DNA from 4 places in the uncultured Rossellomorea sp. genome. Region 3 is predicted to be linked to each of the others. Evidence: riboswitches for the same ligand, from Rfam matches in the RefSeq annotation. Region 3 holds a riboswitch; each other region holds the start of a gene.
The links. Region 3 has a riboswitch for S-adenosylmethionine ahead of Q1B03_RS11225 (Fur-regulated basic protein FbpA). Riboswitches for the same ligand answer to the same signal wherever they lie in the genome.
Positions count from the first base shown of each region.

Region 1: it holds a riboswitch for S-adenosylmethionine, as region 3 does, so the genes downstream of both, metE (5-methyltetrahydropteroyltriglutamate--homocysteine S-methyltransferase) here and Q1B03_RS11225 (Fur-regulated basic protein FbpA) in region 3, are expected to answer to the same signal.
Region 2: it holds a riboswitch for S-adenosylmethionine, as region 3 does, so the genes downstream of both, mmuP (S-methylmethionine permease) here and Q1B03_RS11225 (Fur-regulated basic protein FbpA) in region 3, are expected to answer to the same signal.
Region 4: it holds a riboswitch for S-adenosylmethionine, as region 3 does, so the genes downstream of both, Q1B03_RS15805 (sulfite exporter TauE/SafE family protein) here and Q1B03_RS11225 (Fur-regulated basic protein FbpA) in region 3, are expected to answer to the same signal.

Region 1 covers NZ_CANKZT010000001.1:1,292,378-1,297,275, forward strand. Annotated here, with positions in the region: gene Q1B03_RS06665 (GNAT family N-acetyltransferase) at 1-681, shown strand, start outside; gene Q1B03_RS06670 (biotin transporter BioY) at 725-1,264, opposite strand; gene metE (5-methyltetrahydropteroyltriglutamate--homocysteine S-methyltransferase) at 1,683-3,983, opposite strand; cobalamin riboswitch at 4,136-4,321, opposite strand; SAM riboswitch class I at 4,391-4,501, opposite strand; gene Q1B03_RS06680 (hypothetical protein) at 4,599-4,796, opposite strand; gene thiC (phosphomethylpyrimidine synthase ThiC) at 4,774-4,898, opposite strand, start outside.
Region 2 covers NZ_CANKZT010000008.1:127,359-132,256, reverse strand. Annotated here, with positions in the region: gene mmuM (homocysteine S-methyltransferase) at 1-623, opposite strand, end outside; gene mmuP (S-methylmethionine permease) at 592-2,004, opposite strand; SAM riboswitch class I at 2,099-2,204, opposite strand; gene nei (endonuclease VIII) at 2,343-3,167, shown strand; gene Q1B03_RS20205 (isochorismatase family protein) at 3,262-3,834, opposite strand; gene Q1B03_RS20200 (YdiU family protein) at 3,964-4,898, opposite strand, start outside.
Region 3 covers NZ_CANKZT010000002.1:868,260-873,157, forward strand. Annotated here, with positions in the region: gene Q1B03_RS11215 (stage II sporulation protein P) at 1-1,101, shown strand, start outside; gene Q1B03_RS11220 (TVP38/TMEM64 family protein) at 1,187-1,756, opposite strand; gene Q1B03_RS11225 (Fur-regulated basic protein FbpA) at 2,073-2,288, opposite strand; SAM riboswitch class I at 2,389-2,496, opposite strand; gene Q1B03_RS11230 (protoporphyrinogen oxidase) at 2,789-4,186, shown strand; gene Q1B03_RS11235 (glycosyltransferase family 4 protein) at 4,335-4,898, opposite strand, start outside.
Region 4 covers NZ_CANKZT010000004.1:266,236-271,133, forward strand. Annotated here, with positions in the region: gene Q1B03_RS15795 (ABC transporter ATP-binding protein) at 1-1,649, shown strand, start outside; gene Q1B03_RS15800 (hypothetical protein) at 1,706-1,891, opposite strand; SAM riboswitch class I at 2,131-2,234, shown strand; gene Q1B03_RS15805 (sulfite exporter TauE/SafE family protein) at 2,409-3,326, shown strand; gene Q1B03_RS15810 (cation:dicarboxylate symporter family transporter) at 3,612-3,728, shown strand; gene Q1B03_RS15815 (dicarboxylate/amino acid:cation symporter) at 3,776-4,132, shown strand; gene Q1B03_RS15820 (S9 family peptidase) at 4,175-4,898, shown strand, end outside.

The DNA of each region.
Region 1 (4,898 bases), on a different contig from region 3:
GAACAGGATTTTCAGAAAATTTGGGGCGACTTTGATGCGAAAGGGAATTTGAGGGGAATCCTCCTTAAGTACAGAGAAAACTTCATCCCTTTTTCCATGGGTGAATTTGATGCGGAAGGGTTTGCCAGAATCATCAATGGGACTGAAGACTACAGCATCGTTTCCGGATTAAAAAGGATCGTGACGCAGGTTGAACCCTTTTTATCCAGAGAAACTAAATCAATAAGACATATGTATTATGCGAAATGTGACAACACGGAATCAATGAACCGACATGCCCTGCCTCATGTTAAACAGGCTACCCTCAATGATCTACCTCAACTTGTGGACCTATTGAACAGCATCCCTGAATTTAGTGGTGGTGATTTTTCTGTAGAAAAAAGAAAACACAGCATGGAAGCCGGTGTTTCCAGAAGCTATTACGTAGAGGAAGACGGAAAGTTTGTTTCTTCCGCCTCTACAACCGCCGAAAACAGTATGTCAGCGATGATTGTGGCAGTTTGTACCCATCCGGAGTACAAGAAAAAAGGATACGCTACGGAATGCATGACGAAGCTCTGTCGTGACGTATTAGAAGAAGGAAAAGAATTGTGCTTATTCTATGATAATCCTGAAGCAGGGAAAATTTATAAGCGAATCGGATTCAAGGATATAGGATATTGGTCTATGTATAAATTTTAGTCATAAAAAAAGTTGACTCCCAACAAAGAGTCAACTTTTTTCATTATGCTGCTGCTTTCCGATTCCCGATTAACCTCGCCTGAACCAGTCGTTGTCTTACAGTGATTCCAATCCAACTGGCCAGGAATGCTTTGATAAGTCCAACTACGATAAATGGATATACACCTGCTGCCATTGCCTGATTCCAGCTAAGATCGGCTACAAATTTAAGTTGAATGGTACCCAGGATCAACGTAATGATCATTCCGACTGTATTGGCAATCATCGCCATCGGAATGGTGAATTTGGTTTTTTCAAGAATGAAGCCTGTAAAGAAAGCCGCTACGATAAAGCCGAAAATATAGCCTCCCGTAGGACCGACCAGTACCTGTGCCCCTCCACTGAAGCCCGCAAATACAGGAACACCCACTGCTCCCAGGGCTGCATAGCAAACCATGGCAAACGCTCCATATCGGCTTCCAAGAATCGTCGCGGTAATTCCTACTGCCAATGTTTGTCCGCTGATTGGTACGAGTGGCAGTGGAATCTCGATTTGAGCGAAAATCCCCGTAATCGCAGCAAAGATGGCACAGTGAATGATCATCCTTAGTTTTTCTCCGTTCACTTTCAAATCCCCCTTGTGTATGTAAACTATGTATAACATTAAGTTAACACAATTGAAAGGATTTTGGGAAGCTTATTTTTCTTCCCTCTCGTTTTTTAACTGGGAGCATAAACATTACATATCATTTCTTTAGCCTGCCATTCTAAAGCGGTTTTTAATGTAACCCTCCCTTTTGGGAACTCATCAATCCCCTTATCACTCACCAAATATAGGATAGTGCGATTTGGCTGATGTTCATTAAATACTTGAATGATTCTTCCTATGGCTATGTATGGCATTTTCTTTCTCTCCTTATGAGCAGGACGCACTTCCTTTCACCTGCGCCCTGCGTTTTGTAAAGGTGGATCACACGAGCGTACAGCTACACTCGATCATATTTCTCTTCGTTCTCCGTCTATTATCTTTCATTTTTAAGAAGCACTTCTTCACGCACTTGTTCCGCAGCTTCCACCATGGTTTTAAGAGCTAAGACCGTCTCATCGATCCCACGTGTTTTCAAACCACAATCCGGGTTGACCCAGAATAAATGGGGATCCAGCACTTCCAGAGCCCGATGTATATTGCGGATTAATTCTTCACGTTTCGGCACCCGTGGACTATGAATGTCATATACCCCGAGACCAATCCCTTTGTCATACGTATAATCTTCAAAAACATGGATCAACTCCCCATGACTTCTTGATGTTTCAATCGAGATGACATCAGCATCCAGATCACTGATGGCATCTATAATATCTTCAAAATCCGAATAGCACATATGTGTGTGGACCTGGGTTTGCTTCTGTACAGATGAAGTGGCCAATCTGAAGGCATAAACGGCAGCCTTTAGATATTCCTCCCAATTTTCACTCTTTAAAGGCAGACCTTCCCTAAGTGCCGGCTCATCGACTTGTATCATGCGAATCCCATGGGCTTCTAATTCCTCTATCTCTTTTTGGAGAGAAAGTGCGATTTGATTCGATACTTCATATCGTGATATATCATTCCGAATAAATGACCAATTTAGAATCGTGATCGGGCCCGTTAACATCCCTTTAACCGGTTTATCGGTTAATGATTGGGCATATACGGTTTCTTTAACCGTCATCGGTTCTTTAAAATTCACATCACCGTAAATGAGTGGTGGCTTCACACATCTGGAACCGTATGATTGTACCCATCCAAACTTCGTAAATTGAAAACCATCTAATTTCTCACCAAAGAATTCAACCATATCAGTCCGCTCGAATTCCCCATGTACAAACACATCAAGACCTATTTGTTCCTGAATTTCAATCCAGCGTTTTATTTCCGCATGAATATATTGTTGATACTCCCCATCAGAAAGTTCTCCCTTCCTCCATTTCAACCTTTGCCTTCTTACTTCCTGGGTTTGAGGAAAACTTCCTATTGTAGTGGTAGGTAGAAAAGGTAATGAAAAGTACTTCGCCTGTTCCAGTTTACGAATATGGAAAGGATCCTTTCTCCCTACATTATCGGGTTGCAATTCCTCAACCTCTTCCTGCACCTCCCTATTATTGCGCAGGGGTGATTCGTTTAAATTCTTAATCGCCGTTACACTTTGAGCAATCTCATCTTCTATTGTCTCGACTCCCTCACGAATCCCCTTCGTTAAAATTGTGATTTCATGTAATTTCTCATCAGCAAATGATAGAGCGTCAATGAGAGGTGTATCAATTGCTTCTTCATTCTGCAAGGTTACAGGTACATGAAGTAAACTGCATGATGGTTGTATGATCAAGCGATCACTCGGAACATACCCTGCAATGAACGATAGAAGCGAATGGGTATCAGCAAGATTACTTCTCCAAATATTCCTGCCATCAAGAATGCCGGCAGCCAGGAATTTATCTTTAGGAAAACCAAATCTTTTCAGCGCCGCCAAATTCTTACCACGATCATGCATAAAATCTATCCCTATGCCGTCCACTGGGAGTGCTAACACCCGCTGGTACCTTTCCAAACTATCATAATAGGTTTGGAGGATGATCTTTAACCCGGGGCAGGATTCTTTAAGTGTTTGATAGACTTCTTTAAATTGATCCATCTCTTCATCCCCGATGGATGTGCACAAGATCGGTTCATCCATTTGTACCCACTCTACACCCTCTTCCTGTAAATCACGCAATACTTCAGCATAAAGAGGGACAAATTGATCAACGATGGTTTTATAGTCCCCGTTATCATACCCTTTGGACAATTTCACAAATGTGAACGGACCTAAGATAACCGGTTTTCCTTCTATACCCAGTTTTTCTTTTGCCTCCCTAAAAAAATGGAGGGGACGATTTTCCACCAACCGGGGAACGATCCCATCAAGTTCAGGGACGAGATAGTGATAGTTGGTGTTAAACCATTTTGTCATTTCCAGTGCCACCGCGTCCTTTGATCCTCTGGCCATTTCAAAATACGTTTCAAGAGAGACCTTACCCCCACCATAATGAAACCTCTTAGGAACCAAGCCGAACATGACGGCTGTATCAAGCACATGATCATATGAGCTGAAATCTCCAACCGGAATCAAATCAATTCCCTGATCCAGTTGCTTCTTCAAATGGTTGACTCGTATTTCCTCCATTTGTTCTAAGAAGGAATCCTTTTCAATCTTCCCTGCCCAAAATTGTTCCAGCGTCTTTTTCCATTCACGCTTTTCACCGATTCTTGGATATCCTAAATTTGAACTGATCACCTTACTCATTCAATCCTCACTCCTTATACTTGATATGGTTGTCATCAACAAAAAAATCTCCCTTTCAAATGAAAGAGAGATTCATACGCATCACTAACTTGAGTTGAGACAATCTTGTATTCTCAACACGTATTCCTCACCCCTCTCTATATCCACGTAGAGCATAAGCGCATACAACAGGCAGGTCTCCTGACTTAGGTTCACAGCTTCTTATCCCTTCCCATTTCAACAGAAATAGTGGTTGAATGATAAGTCGCTCCCCATTACAGTGGCGGGACCGTGCCGGATTTTCACCGGTCTTCCCTTTTAGCTGAGCATGACTCAGCACCTATTGCATTTGTCTATTTAATTTTTCTTTCATAAAAACGAAAAGCCCTCTCTTGCGAAAGAGAGGGCTTCATGTTTATGAGAATCCTCTCTTATTTTCCAAAGCAAAGTGCTTTGCAGGAATTAGCACCTTTTCAACACATCGGTTGAATGGTTGCCGGGTTTCACAGGGCCAGTCCCTCCACCACTCTCAATAAGAGTTACAAATATATTCATTTACTATTCCGAAATTTGTAATAATCGTAGCACGGTACATATAAGCTGTCAAAAGAAATTTAATTAATACCTTACACGTTTCTAATAATAGGTACTTTCTACATAATGACATTTGATACAAGATCTTGTTACATCCGTTTCATAAAAGACATGTCTGCAGTTTTCCTGAATGCTCTTCACTTCTTTTTCGAGTTGGATGACTCTCTGATTGAGCTTTACGATCTCATTCTTCAATTTCAGTACATGACAAGAAGGTTTATCGATAGATGTTTGATCCATTTTCCACAAACTCCTTCGATTTTTCTTTCAATCCTTTTTCTATTTCCTTATGAGCATCATTCATGCTAGTCTCCTTCATTCCCCTTATGTCATGTGATATTC
Region 2 (4,898 bases), on a different contig from region 3:
GTCTCTCCATCCTTTAATGAAAAAGACAGCCAGGCGCAGGTATCTGGAAATTCTTTCAGAAGTGAAGCTAGTACCTTTGCTTCCTGCAAGGACGGGATGGTTTCGAATGCCAACAAATCAGCACCCGCCTCCACTAATGCCTGGATTCTTGGAAAATGGAAATCTGCTAAATGTTGATCACTTACTCCATAGTTCCCAACGTATTCAGAGCCGTCAGCAAGGTATGCCCCGTAAGGTCCTACAGAACCTGCAACGATTGGTTTCGGCCGATTCGCATTGCCCTTCTCTTCCTTCCAGAATTCATCCCGGGCCTGTTTGGCAAGAGTAACCGTTCTCTTGATTAATTCCAGCGCTTCAGGTTTCTCTATTCCTCGCTTTTTAAAACCATCCACCGTTGCCTGGTAGCTGGCTGTAATCGCACAATCGGCTCCTGCACGGAAATAATCAGCATGAACCTTCTCAATCGCTTCCGGTTTTTCAAGAAGTATACGGGCAGACCAAAGGGAATCGTTTAAATCAAAGCCATGGGATTCCAGCTCTGTGGCTAATGCTCCATCTAAAATCAGTGGGGAATGTTTTTGTAAAATACTATCAATGGGATTTAGCTTCAGTTGATTCGACATAACCTTTTCCTCTTTTCTTTACGTATTGTGTTAGATAATAGCTTCCATAGCAAAGGACGATAAACGGGATTCCGCAATAAAGGGCTATCCTCTGAGTGGGATCAAAGGCAATGCCGATACAAGAAGCTAGACAAAGCAGAAATGACGCAATGGGAACGAGTGGGTAGAGCGGCGTCCGATAAGCCAGATCTTTCACATCGTTTCCTTCCTTTATATACTGTCTTCGAAATAGAAATTGGGCAGCACTAATGCTCATCCACACGATCACTACCGCAAGGCCTGAGACCGAAACCAATACGATGTAGACCGTTCCCGGTGCAATGATGCTTGAAAGCAAGGCCAGTCCCCCTCCCAGCATGCTGCATACAATCGCATTGAGAGGGACTCCCCTATCAGTCAATTTGGCAAAGATCGGTGAGATGGTTTGCTTATCTGCCAGCGACCATAGCATTCTGGAAGAAGCATACAAACCTGAGTTTGCGGCTGATAAAATGGCCGTTATAATAACAAAATTCATGATATCGGCGGCATATGGGATTCCAATCCGTCCTAGCACCGCTACGAAAGGACTTTCCAATATACCGGCTGACTGGCTCGGTAATAAAGCAGATAATACGACAATCGTCCCTACATAAAAGATGATCAATCTCACAAGCGTGGTGCGGATAGCTTTAGGAATCGATTTTGATGGATTCTCCGTTTCTCCCGCCGCAACCCCGATCAATTCTGTTCCTGAAAAGGCAAAGTTCACGGCAAGCATGGTCATCAAGATGGCAAATGCCCCATTCGGAAACAACCCTGAACTTGTGATATTCGAGAAAAACGGAGCGGGCTCTGATTGACCGAGAGGGATGAACCCGACAATCGCCCCTGCCCCGATCACAATAAACGCAACAATCGAAATCACTTTTACTAAAGAAAACCAAAATTCAGATTCAGCAAAAAACCGCACTGACCATGCATTAAGTCCAAAAATCAACGCAGCAAAGACCGCGCTCCATATCCATACACTAATCGAAGGAAACCAGCGCTGCATCATCAAGCCAGCCGCCGTAAACTCCGACCCCAATGCCACTGTCCATGTCAGCCAATATAACCAGCCCACCGTGTAACCGGTGCCTGGACCAATGAACTTTGCAGCATAACTATGAAAGGATCCCGTCTCCGGCATATGGACAGAAAGCTCGCCTAAGCAAAGCATCACAAGATAAACAACCAGCGCCCCAATCAAATAAGCAAGGATCGTCCCAAACGGTCCAGCCTGATGAATCGTATAACCCGAACTCAAGAATAGCCCGGTTCCGATCACCCCTCCAAGAGACAGCATCACCAAATGCCGTGTCTTCATCTTCCTTTTAAAACTCTGACCTGCGTGTTCCATAAAAAAACACCCTTCCTCCTGAATATATTGTGGAATAAGTGGACAAACAAAAAACGCACCCTGAACGAGTGCGTCACCGACAAATAAAAGATTGCTCCTATCTATCAGGTTTGAATCACCCGCTGGAATTAGCACAGTATCTTCACAGACCTGTTGCTGAGGCTTCAAAGGGCCAGTCCCTCCACCTCTCTGGATAAGAAAATATGTAGATTTTTTAAAACTTTATCAATATATTGGAATAATGTCAAGAACATGAAACAGATGAGCAGCCCAGCCTATCCGAATGTTACTTCGGAAAGAAAAAAGGGAACAACTATACTAAAAAAGGAGAAACTGCCATGCCAGAAGGTCCGGAAATCAGAAGAGCTGCAGATGGAGTAGAGCGCGCTCTTAAAAATAAAAACGTACAAGATGTGTACTTTGCCTTCCCTCATTTAGAAGAGTACGAAGACCTTTTAAAAGGATCGATCGTGACCAGAGTGGATACGAAAGGAAAAGCCATGCTTATCCGCTTTGACAATGGCTACACCATTTATTCACACAATCAACTCTATGGAAAGTGGTACATCAGGAACCTTTACAATTATCCGAAGACAAACCGCCAGCTCAGATTGGCTCTACATAATGAGAAAAAGTCGGCACTTCTTTACAGTGCATCTGATATTGAAGTCCTCCGTGATGAAGAGGTACCTGAGCATCCTTTCGTTGCAAAAGTGGGACCCGATATTTTGAGTGAAGAAGTAACAGCGGACGAGTTGCTCCAAAGAATGAAAGACAAACGATTCTACAAAAGAAAGTGGTCGATTCTTTTATTAGATCAAGGGTTTGTAGCAGGAATCGGGAATTATTTGAGATCTGAGATCATGTTTGCAGCAGGCATCCACCCTTCTCTCCGTCCGATTGACTGTACGAAAGATCAATTGATGAAAACATCAGAGGCAATCATTCATTTAATGATGCAATCCTATAAGACTGGGGGAATTACAAACGATCTTGAACTTGTTGATAAGTTAAAAGCTCAAGGAGAGAAGCGCTCAAAATATCGACATTGGGTATTCAATCGGGAAGGAGCATCATGCTTTATTTGTGGGAGTGAAATTGAGAAGACGGTCGCAGCTTCGAGGCGGTTGTATTTTTGTCCGGTATGTCAGGTTGGGAGATAGGTTCCCTGCACCCCCTCGCCTCCCATGAACAAAGATAACTGTGTTACAGTAAAAAGCTCATCTCATCAGATCTGACAAAATGAGCTCTTCTATTCTACATTCCGTATTTCTCCCGATAATAATCATGCTTCGGCTGAAACAACTCTTCATCGGATTGTCTGACGTCGGAGAAATGATCTACATTATAATGACCATACAAAGCCTTGTTATGGTGCTGGATGATTTGTTCAGCCTTCAACACGGATGAATCCTTCGTTGAGTGACCATCCGATACCAGGGTTACATCCAATCCATTAACCGTTGCATACCGAACAGCGGTGTCGATACAATATTCTGTTTGGCAGCCCATGATGACGACATGTTCAACCTTATTGTCTTTTAAAAAGCTTAATAAAGGCGTACCATAAAACGAATTTGTCGCTAATTTATCATACACAACAGCGTTGTCCGGAACATGGATGTCCCTGTGAACCTGGAATCCGTCACCTTCCCCGCCTCCGACATCCTTATCCCGTATAAAGACGGGATGAGCACCCGCTTCGGCTGCCATTTGGATGACCCGATTGATGGTTTCAATCAGCCTCTCTTTTTGGAATACAGCTTGTTCCCCTTCATTTCCTTCAATTAATTCCTGCTGGGCATCAATCACGAGCAATGCTTGGTTCAATAGAAAAACTCCTTTATCTCCATTTTCTCCTCAACTATCTTTGAATAGTTTCGACTTATCAATGAGAAAGTCCTCTTACACACAAAAAAAACAGGAAACCTTTTGGGCTTCCTGTTACAGGTTCATTCTTCATGTACCGCAATACGTTCGGTAAGGACGAACAGATGGTTCCGGGAGTTTGGTGTACTCGCACTGTTCTGTCGTGTACTGGTAAGGATTCTTAAGGACCTCAAGCAAACGCTCCATTACGCTGTAATCATTGCTTTTCACAGCAGCTTCCAACGCTTCCTCCACACGATGATTCCGGGGAATCACCGACGGATTGCTTTTTCGCATTAACTGATGAGTTGCTTCTTTCGATTCTTTTTGCCTGTTTAGTCTTTCTTCCCAGCGTTCTTTCCATTGAATAAATTCAGTATTTTTAAACAGATCGATTTCTTCCTCATTTGTTAATGAACGGAATGTATTCGTATAGTCGGCACGATTCTCTTTCATTAATCCCAGAAGATCTTTTGCAAGGGATTCGTCCCCTTCTTCTTTGTTGAAAATACCGAGTTTCCCTCTCATTCCGTCGAGCCAGCGAGCTTCATACAGCTTAGGGAATTCCAGCACAGCATCTTGAGCAAGTTTCAGCGACTCTTCTTGTTCATCATGAAGAATCGGCAACAAACTTTCGGCAAATCGGGCAAGGTTCCAACCGGCAATTTGAGGCTGATTGCCATAGGCATAACGTCCCCCGGTATCAATGGAGCTGAATACTGTTGCCGGGTCATACGTATCCATAAAAGCGCATGGTCCATAATCAATGGTCTCTCCGCTGATCGTCATGTTATCTGTGTTCATCACACCATGAATGAACCCGGCCATTTGCCACTTGGCAATAAGTGCAGCCTGGCGCTTGATGACTTCTTTTAACAGGTAAAGATAACGGTTCGGTGCATTCATACCTTCCGGGTAATGACGCTCAACTGCATAATCAGCCAGTGCGCGGAGATCATCTACCGTTCCAAATTTAGAAGCAAACTGAAAAGTACCGACACGAAGATGACTAGCCGCTACGCGGA
Region 3 (4,898 bases):
ATCATTCGGGTAGTATTGATCGGTATTGTCCTCATGTATTTGACCGTATGGTTGATCTCGTCAACAGCGATTAAATTGAGGGTGGATAGTTTATTGTATTCATCGGTGTCTGAACTCGTCCCGAAGGAAACGTTTCTCATGCTGCTGTCACAGGAAATGACTGGACTCCGGGTCACTAATGAATCAGCATTAAACAATGATTTTGATTGGTTAGAGAGCGTCACGAACGTATCACTACTTGATCCACGAAGTTTATTTGGACGGGAAATCCCAGGGATAGAAAATTATCACACTCATATAGCAGTTGCAGGGAAAGGGACGGACATTACGAACCTTCCGAACGAATCGCCGGCGCCAACAGAAGATCAGTTGAAAGATCAAGAAATTGACCAGAGTCAAATCGATCAAGCAAACAACAACTCAGGAGACGGTATTCAGGAAATCGATGAAAAATCCGTCTTCATTTATCATTCCCACAGCTGGGAAGCCTTTAGTCCACTGATTAAAAACAACGACTCTAAAGATCCGGCGAGTACAAATGAGAAGGTTAATGTCATTGCTGTTGGATCAAAGTTGAAGCAAGAGCTTGAATCAAGAGGAATTGGTGCGGTTCAAGATAAGACGGATGTAAATAAAGCACTTAAAGATAAGTCATGGACGTATTTCGAATCGTATCAATTATCTAGGGGACTGGTCCAGGAAGCCATCGCTCAAGACAATGACCTAACCTACCTGATCGATATCCACCGGGATTCCCAGCCAAGAAACATCACAACCAAAACCATTAACGGCAAAAACTATGCCCGCTTATTTTTTATTGTAGGAAAAGAAAACAAAAACTTCGAAAAGAACCTGAAAATCGCTAAAGAATTAAATGCTAAATTAGAAGAAAAGTATCCTGGCATCAGCCGCGGAGTCTTTATCAAAACAAGAGCAGAAGGTAACGGGGTTTACAATCAGGACCTAACTGAGAGAGCCATGCTTCTTGAGTTTGGCGGAGTGGAAAATAATTTAGTAGAATTGTATAACTCAACAGAAGCATTTGCGGAGATCTTTGCAGAATATTACAAGAAGGATGCTGTCGAGGTGAATGCACAATAAGTAATGGGGGAGAAAGGACGTGTACCATGTGGTGGACGTCTTTTTTTTCAGTTCCGGAGGAGAGTGGTTTCCGTAACTGTGACAATCATGAAATTGAGTTCTTCCTCCAACGATATCCCAAATAAAACATCCCGACTACCACCGAACCTCCTAACAAAATAGCCTTCCCCTTATCCGCACCCAACACATTCACCACCACGAATGCCTCAATCAACAACGAAGGAATCTTGCCGACGGAACTGATCACAGAAAAAACCACAATTGGAATAGAGCTAAAGGCAGCCGCAACGGTTACCACACTTGAAGGCACAAATGGGACCATGCGAAATAAGATTAGAAGTATGATCCATTCGGTACCTGAGGCCTCTTTTAATTTGAGAAAATAATTGTTCGAAAGTATCTGATCAATACGAGCAAACTTAATTCCTTTTCGATATAAATAAAAACTAACAATGGCTCCTAATGATTCACCAAGGGTGGAAATTCCGATTCCAGGCCACAACCCGAATACGGAAATGTTAAAGGCCGTCAAGAAGACACTCGGTAGAAAACCAAGGATACTGATGACAACATTAATGAAAATACTGATAAAAAAGAGAGACCAATTATCGAGGCCGATGAATTCGTTCATAAAATGCTGCAGATTGAGGGACATATGTATATTCCTTTGTAAGAGATTAGACTAACCTTGAAAGATATATGAAATCCGGGGGAGGTGGAAACTATATGATATAAATTAAATAGTATCATACATGAATTTCATCCAGAACAATCCTTTGTCATTTTAGAAAAGGACTGATCACTTGTCAATGTAGCGTGCGAAAATGAGTGCAGGTAACATGTTTACGACCATTGGCATACATGCACAGATATATGCTTTAAGTGTCCGGGTTAATGCAGAAAGTTAGCTTAAATTCCTAAATATAGGAAAGTAAGGAAGCCCCAATCCACTTCCATGGATGGGGGCTTTTTTAGCTGGTTAACTTCGCACAGTTTTTCCATTTAATCGATCCTACATCGCTGTGCGGATGGCTTTCCTGCTGAATGTATTTAAATTCGTCCTCTAATTCCTGCAGCGTCAACTCGAATAATTGTTTGTGGCCTTTTTTGAAAATGTTATGGATAATCAATTTGTTAATTAATTCATTTCGTCGATTATGAATCGCTTCTTGTAGGATTTCTCCCATTGTGATCACTCCTCTTATAATGTGTCCGAATTGAGGAAGGGTCATTGAAAAAAGCCCGCTTCCCATTAGATAAGAAGAAGGCTTTATGTAACAAAACTTCAACTCATCTTCCAAGCAAATTGCTTGTGGAATTAGCACAGTGTTCTATGATGTAGAATCTGTTGCTGAGGCATCATCGGGCCAGTCCCTCTGCCTCTCTGGATAAGTGATTATATAGTTGTCATGAATTACATCTATTATATAGGTGAGTATTCATAGTTGTCAACTTGGTATTTATATAAAGTGGTGCATCATTAGAGGTAGAATAGGGTGTTGGAGTAAGTTGAAATAAAAAATTTGAAGTTGAAAAGAAACGGTTTAGCTTGGCAGATTATGCTCCCAAATCAGCCTTCAACCCCTTATTCCCGATACTTTTTCCCAATTCAGACACAGATTTTTTTTCTAATCAACAAAAAACATGATAATCTGTATACATAAACGCAATTATTGGAGTGAATCGTATGAAGACAGTGGTTGTCGTAGGTGGAGGAATTACAGGATTAACAACGCTGTACCATCTTCAAAAAATGTCCAAAGAACGAGAAATAGATATCAAGTTAATACTAATCGAGCGTAATCAGCAGCTCGGCGGCAAAATTAGAAGTGTAAGAGAAGCGGAATTCATTATGGAAGCAGGAGCCGATTCCATCGTGGCCCGTAATGAAGGGGTTCTCCCTCTCATTAATGAGCTTCATCTTCAAGATGAACTTGTCTATAATGAAACAGGCACATCTTACATATATACCAATGGAGAATTGCATAAGATTCCACATGACACGATTTTCGGAATTCCTATGAGCGTTGAGTCCCTTCAAAATAGCAGCTTGGTGTCAGAAAAAGGTAAGAATGCAGCACTTAAAGATCTTGAAACTGAAAACACACAATTTACAAAAGAAAGTTCAATCGGTGAATTTTTAGAAGCATTCCTAGGTAAAGAACTGGTAGAGAATCAAGTTGCCCCAGTATTATCAGGCGTCTATTCTGGAAATTTGCATAAACTTACTTTGGCTTCGACACTCCCATACTTACTTGATTATAAAAATGAATACGGCAGTATTATTAAAGGTTTATCTAAAAACAAACAAAAATTCCAAGGTCCATCCAATAAAAAGTTCATATCGTTTAAAAATGGTTTATCAACCATCATTGAACGTTTAGAAGAAAAATGTTCCAGTGCGACAATCATAAAGGGAGTGGAAACTACTAAGCTCCAAAAAACAGGAGACAAATATGAGCTGACTCTCAGTGGTCAAGGGAGCATTCAAGCGGATTATGCAATATTCGCAACACCTCATGATGTAGCCCAAAAGATTCTGACTCATGAAAAACTTGATCCTGATTTCAATAAACTGAAAAACTCTTCACTGATTTCGATCTACCTCGGATTTAATATACCGGCTGAGGAACTTCCTGCTGATGGCACAGGATTCATCGTCTCCAAAGGCAACGAAGTGAAATGTGATGCCTGCACATGGACGAGTCGGAAGTGGAAGCACACGTCCAATGACCAAAATCTTTTATTGCGACTTTTTTATAAAAGCACAAATCCTCATTATAAAGTGTTGAAAGAATTTAGCGAGGCAGAACTGGTTCGCACGGCACTTGACGATATCAGAAAAAGTGTCGGCATAGACGGAGACCCGATTTCTGTCGAAGTGACAAATTGGAAAGACCTTATGCCTAACTATCATCTTGAGCATAGTCAGTCTGTTCAATCGTTAGATAAAAATCTCGCAACCGAACTACCACGAGTGAAGCTGGCTGGAGCTTCGTATTTCGGAGTGGGCATTGGTGCGTGTATTCAAAACGGTAAGAAAACTGCAGAAAGTATTATAGATGAGTTAGAGGAGAACGTTTGAGGAAGATAAATAATAAAAGAAAAGAGTTTGGAATTTACCAAGCTCTTTTCCTTTATATTTGCACGAGTTATGAAATCATTCTTCATTCTCCATTTTCTTATTGAAATATTCAACTGTCCTGGATCAGTTTATTCTCCTTCTCATTTCTTCATAAATACCTTTGATAAATCTGTTCAATTTTTCTCGTCATAACTTGACTGGTTAAGTGTTGACGAGCATAGGATTCAGCAGCGTTAGCAAAACGGTCACGTTCTTCCTTATTTGTAATGAAACGCTTTATCGCATGTGCAAGTTGTTCGACGTTACCAGGTTCACAAAGGATGCCTGTTTCTTCATGCTGAACCATTTCCGGAAGTCCGCCACATGTGGTGGAGATGACCGCTTGCCGGGAAAACATCGCTTCCATGACGGATAAGGGAAAGTTGTCATTCACAGTTGCTAACACATAGATGTCCGACATGGAAAGAATAGAGGGTATATCGTGACGTTTTCCAAAAAAGATTACGTTATTTAGCTTAAGTTCTTCCGCCTGTTTTATCAGTCTATCCTTCATGACACCATCTCCGACAATCCATACTTCTACATTAGTCAGGTGTTCACGAAGCTTGGACAATGCTTCTAAGAGAAATCCATGACCTTTACGAGGGGACAGTCGGGAGACACATGTTAGGATAATGTTTTCATGATTTTTATGAGGAAGTGGTTCAAAATC
Region 4 (4,898 bases), on a different contig from region 3:
TGAAACAGGGGGAAACCCTTGGAATCGTTGGAGAGTCAGGCAGTGGGAAAAGTGTGACGGCCCGGTCCATCATGAGGCTTCTTCCCACACCGCCTTCTTATGTAAAACATGGTGAAATTCTCTTTATGGGTGAAAACATAGCCGACAAGTCAGAAAAAGAGATGCAGTGCATTCGCGGTAGGGATATCGGGATGATCTTTCAGGATCCAATGACCTCTTTGAACCCGACGATTCGAATTGGCAAACAAATTGCCGAAAGCTTGATGAAGCATCAGGGTTTGTCCAGCAGTGAAGCGAAAACCGAAGCCATTGGAATTTTGAAATTAGTGGGAATCCGCAATAGTGCAGAGCGTTATAATCAGTATCCCCACGAATTTTCCGGTGGTATGAGACAGAGAGTCATGATTGCCATCGCCCTCGCATGCCGGCCAACCTTGTTAATCGCCGATGAACCAACAACCGCCTTGGACGTTACGATACAAAAGCAGATCCTCAACGTTATGAAGCACATGCAGGAACGTTTCGGTACATCCATCATTTTGATCACCCATGATCTTGGTGTGGTGGCAGGAATGTGTGATCGGGTGATAGTGATGAAGGAAGGCGAGATTGTGGAATCCGGAACCACTGAAGAGATTTTTGAAATGCCCAAACATCCGTATACATTAAAGCTCCTGAATGCCTTGCCACGTCTCGACGAAGAAAAAAAGAAGAAGCCGACACCACTTCAAGCAAGGAGCGAAAGACCCTTGCTTGAAGTGAAGTCTCTTCAACAGCACTTTGATCTGGGGAAAGGAAATCGTCTTAAAGCAGTGGATGATATCTCTTTCTTTATTCTGGAAGGGGAGACTCTTGGTCTTGTAGGAGAATCAGGCTCTGGAAAATCCACAACGGGGAGAGCGATTCTTCGCCTTCATGAACCTACTGCAGGTGACGTCTATTATCAAGGAATGTCCGTGAACAGAATGAATAAAAGAGAAATGAAGGCGATGCGCCGCCATATGCAAATGATCTTTCAGGATCCATATGCTTCCCTTAATCCAAGATTCAAAGTACTTGATATTATTGGCCATGCGCTGGATATCCACGGTCTTTATAAGACTAAGAAGGAACGGAAAGATCGGGTAGAGGAACTATTGGAAATGGTAGGACTGAGTGCCTCCCATGCAAAGCGTTATCCACATGAATTCTCTGGGGGACAAAGGCAGAGGATCGGAATCGCCCGTGCATTAGCCGTAGAGCCGAAATTCATCGTATGCGATGAGCCGTTATCAGCTCTCGATGTTTCGATTCAATCGCAAATTGTAGACCTATTAGAGGATCTGCAGCAACGCCTCGGACTTACCTATTTATTTATTGCCCATGATCTCTCAATGGTCAAGCATATTAGTGACCGGGTTGCTGTAATGTACGCAGGAAAAATTGTAGAGCTGGCTGACAGCGAAGAGTTATACTCCAATCCTAAGCACCCGTACACCAAATCATTGCTTTCTGCCATCCCAATCCCCGATCCAAAGATCGAGAAGCAAAAAGAACGTGTCTTACTAGAGGAGCAAACGGATGAAGACAAATATCAGTTAGAGAATTCCGAGCTGGTAGAAGTCTCAAAAGGTCATTGGGTTGCCACTCCGGTGAAAGTAAGTGTATAAGGCTCATAAAGAAAGCTCAGCCAAGAGGATGGCTGAGCTTTCTTTTATGTGAGTCGTTATGATTGAAAGTGGATCGATTGAAGTCCACAATGTGGATGTTGGGTATGAATTTCTTTTTCGTAATACTCCAGAAGTTGTGAATGAGATAATCGGTGCAGGTCCTTTTTTATTTCTGGCAAGGCAGCTTCGAGAATATGAAGAATTACTTTTCTTTGATTGAGTTGGTTCAGATTGGAAATCATGATCTTCCTCCTTCAAAAAAATCAAGATGATTTAGAAAACAGAGCAAAAAAATAAACCATAGGCATTGTGGGGTGCCTTTGGTTTTCCAATGAGCATAGGGGATATGGAAGGGATTTAATTTATCTTAATTCAGATAAAGTTTACCTGTCAAGTAGGAATTATTTTGTCTGACACGCATATAATGCTTGAAAAGGTGTTGACATTGAAAGAATATTAAGATAAATTATGTTTTAACATATCCTTATGAAGAGCCGGGGGAAGAAACTGGTCTGATGATCCCGCAGCAACCTCTATGTATTGAAGGTGCTAAGTCCAGCAGGCAAATTGCCTGGAAGATAAGGAAGAGCTGAATGAATCAACCATTCCTCTCCTTATTGGGAGAGGTTTTTTAATGGAATAATGCTTGAGCTGATTGGAAAACCAAAGGCTCTAAACCTAATACAGGTTTAGTGCCTTTTTTTTAGGTTTAATTCCGAGTATTCCAATATAAATAATAGATCAGAAAGAGGGAACGAAATGAGAAAATTAATCATCTTTGCACTTGTAGGTTTCTTTGCACAGTTAGTGGATGGATCACTGGGTATGGCGTTTGGTTTAACATCATCTTCACTTTTATTAGCTTACGGAGTTGCCCCTGCTGTCGCTTCAGCCTCCATTCATATGTCTGAAATTGCGACAACGGCAGCTTCAGGAATATCACATTTTAAATTTGGGAATGTCAATAAACGAATGGCGGTGTTGTTATTAATCCCGGGTGCCATAAGTGCCTTTATTGGTGCAGCATTTCTCAGTAATATTCCAGGGGGATTGATCAAGCCATATATTTCTACTTTTCTATTGATTTTAGGTATATATATTTTCATTCGATTTCTATTTTTCTCACAATCAGGCTCAAGGAGACAAGAAGTTGGCAAAAAGACAATCCTGACCAAAAAGCGATTCCTCTTTCCTTTGGGTGCCGTTGCTGGATTCTTTGATGCAATCGGAGGCGGGGGATGGGGGCCGATCAATACACCGGTATTATTGGCAAACAAGAATGCAACACCAAGAGAAGTAGTCGGGACCGTTGATACAAGTGAGTTTGTCGTCACGATAGCTGCCACTTTAGGATTCGTCATCTTTCTCGGCTGGGAACAATTCAACTGGTTCTGGGTAAGTGCCTTTGTCATTGGTGGCGTACTTGCTGCTCCCCTTGCTGCATGGCTGGTTCGGATCCTGCAACCTTATTTGCTGGGAGTATTAGTAGGTGGATTCATTGTATTGACCAACTTAAACACATTATTAAAAGCTGGAGAAGTGAGTCCTGGATTATCAACAGCAGCATATGTATTGGTGGTTTTAGGCTGGATATCCGGAATCATCTATAGTCTGGTGAAGAATGGAAAAAAACAAGGTCTCCACCAAGACCATGACCAGGCTACTCTTTCTCATTAATATTTAATGGAGGGGCGGAGATGTCCAAACATTTGCGGGAATCTGTAAGGGGAAGAAGGCGGTTCTTAATCAATGAATTGATCAAACTCCACCAATCAGATATGGAGATCCGCAAACACATAGTTGTTGGATGTCTAGAGAGAAAAATTGTATCAACGAGAACAAGAAAGGACAACATGGACTGTCCGTTTTATTACCACTTTTAATAATCATTATCACTGTCGCCATTGCGTGCCTGTTTCACATTAGCCTGGTGTATTTCTCCGCAGTAAATGGGGAGGGAAAATGCACCCTTTGAATTTCATAAAGGGCATTGCTCCAGCCGGACTAATCGCATTTACCACTGTCAGCAGCTCAGCAACCCTTCCTGTCGCCATCCGGAATACAAGGGAGAAAACCTGAATGTTTCTAAAGAAGTAAGCAGCTTTGTCTTACCGCTGGGTTCTACCATTAATATGAATGGGGCTACGATTTATCAAGGTGTTGCCGTTTTCTTCATTGCCCAGTTTTATGGAGTGGATTTGTCTTTAGCTCAAATATTGAACGTTATTGGGGTAGCGATACTTGCCTCTATCGGGGCTGAAGGGGTACCGGGTGCAGGTCTGATTATGCTGACGATTGTACTGAGCTCAGTAAATCTCCCATTGGAGGGCATCGGATTAGTTGCAGCCGTCGACAGAATTCTTGATATGTTCAGAACATCTACAAATGTAATTGGGGATGCATCTGCAGCTGTAGTGATTGAAGAATCTGAAAAGAAAAAGCGTGCAGCAGAACAAAATACGAAGAGATATATTTCAGCTTGAAAAATCCGGGATTGAAACGCCCTTAGAACGAAGAGGTGAACCATGGAAAAGCATGTAACCATCCAATGGAGAGATTTGAATCTCTCGGCAGCTATCCATTATCCACCATCCTATTTAGAAGGTGGGAAGTCTACTTATCCCGTCATCATTATTTGCCATGGATTTATCGGTACAAAGATGGGGGTTAACCGCTTGTTTGTTAATGCCTCAAGAGAGCTTTCACAAAATGAATATGTAATCGTCAGATTTGATTATTCTGGTTGTGGTGAAAGTGAAGGATATTATGGAAGAAATAAAATAGAAGATTTGATCGATCAGACCGTTCACGTAATTGATTATGTTCAAACATTACCCTGTATTGATCGGAACAATGTCCTTCTCATCGGCCATAGCTTAGGTGGCGCGGTCGCTTTACTGACCGCGGTAAAAGACGAACGAGTGAGGAACCTGGTGCTATGGTCGGCAGTGGGGACTCCTTATCAAGATATCATGAATATTATTGGAATAGAGAATGCTACTGAAATGGATATAAATAAAGAAGTGGAATTTCAAGGATATCTGCTCAGAAAAGAATTCTTCCAATCTTTACAGCGCTATGAGCCAATTAAGTGCGCCATGCGTTTTAAAGGGAATGTATTGGTCGTCCATGGGGATGAAGATGAGGAAATAGATGTGAATCATTGTATTCATTATGATGCTTCATTTTCTAGAAGACGAGTGGGAAGTTGTGAAAAACGCATTATTAAAGGAGCGTGTCATACCTATT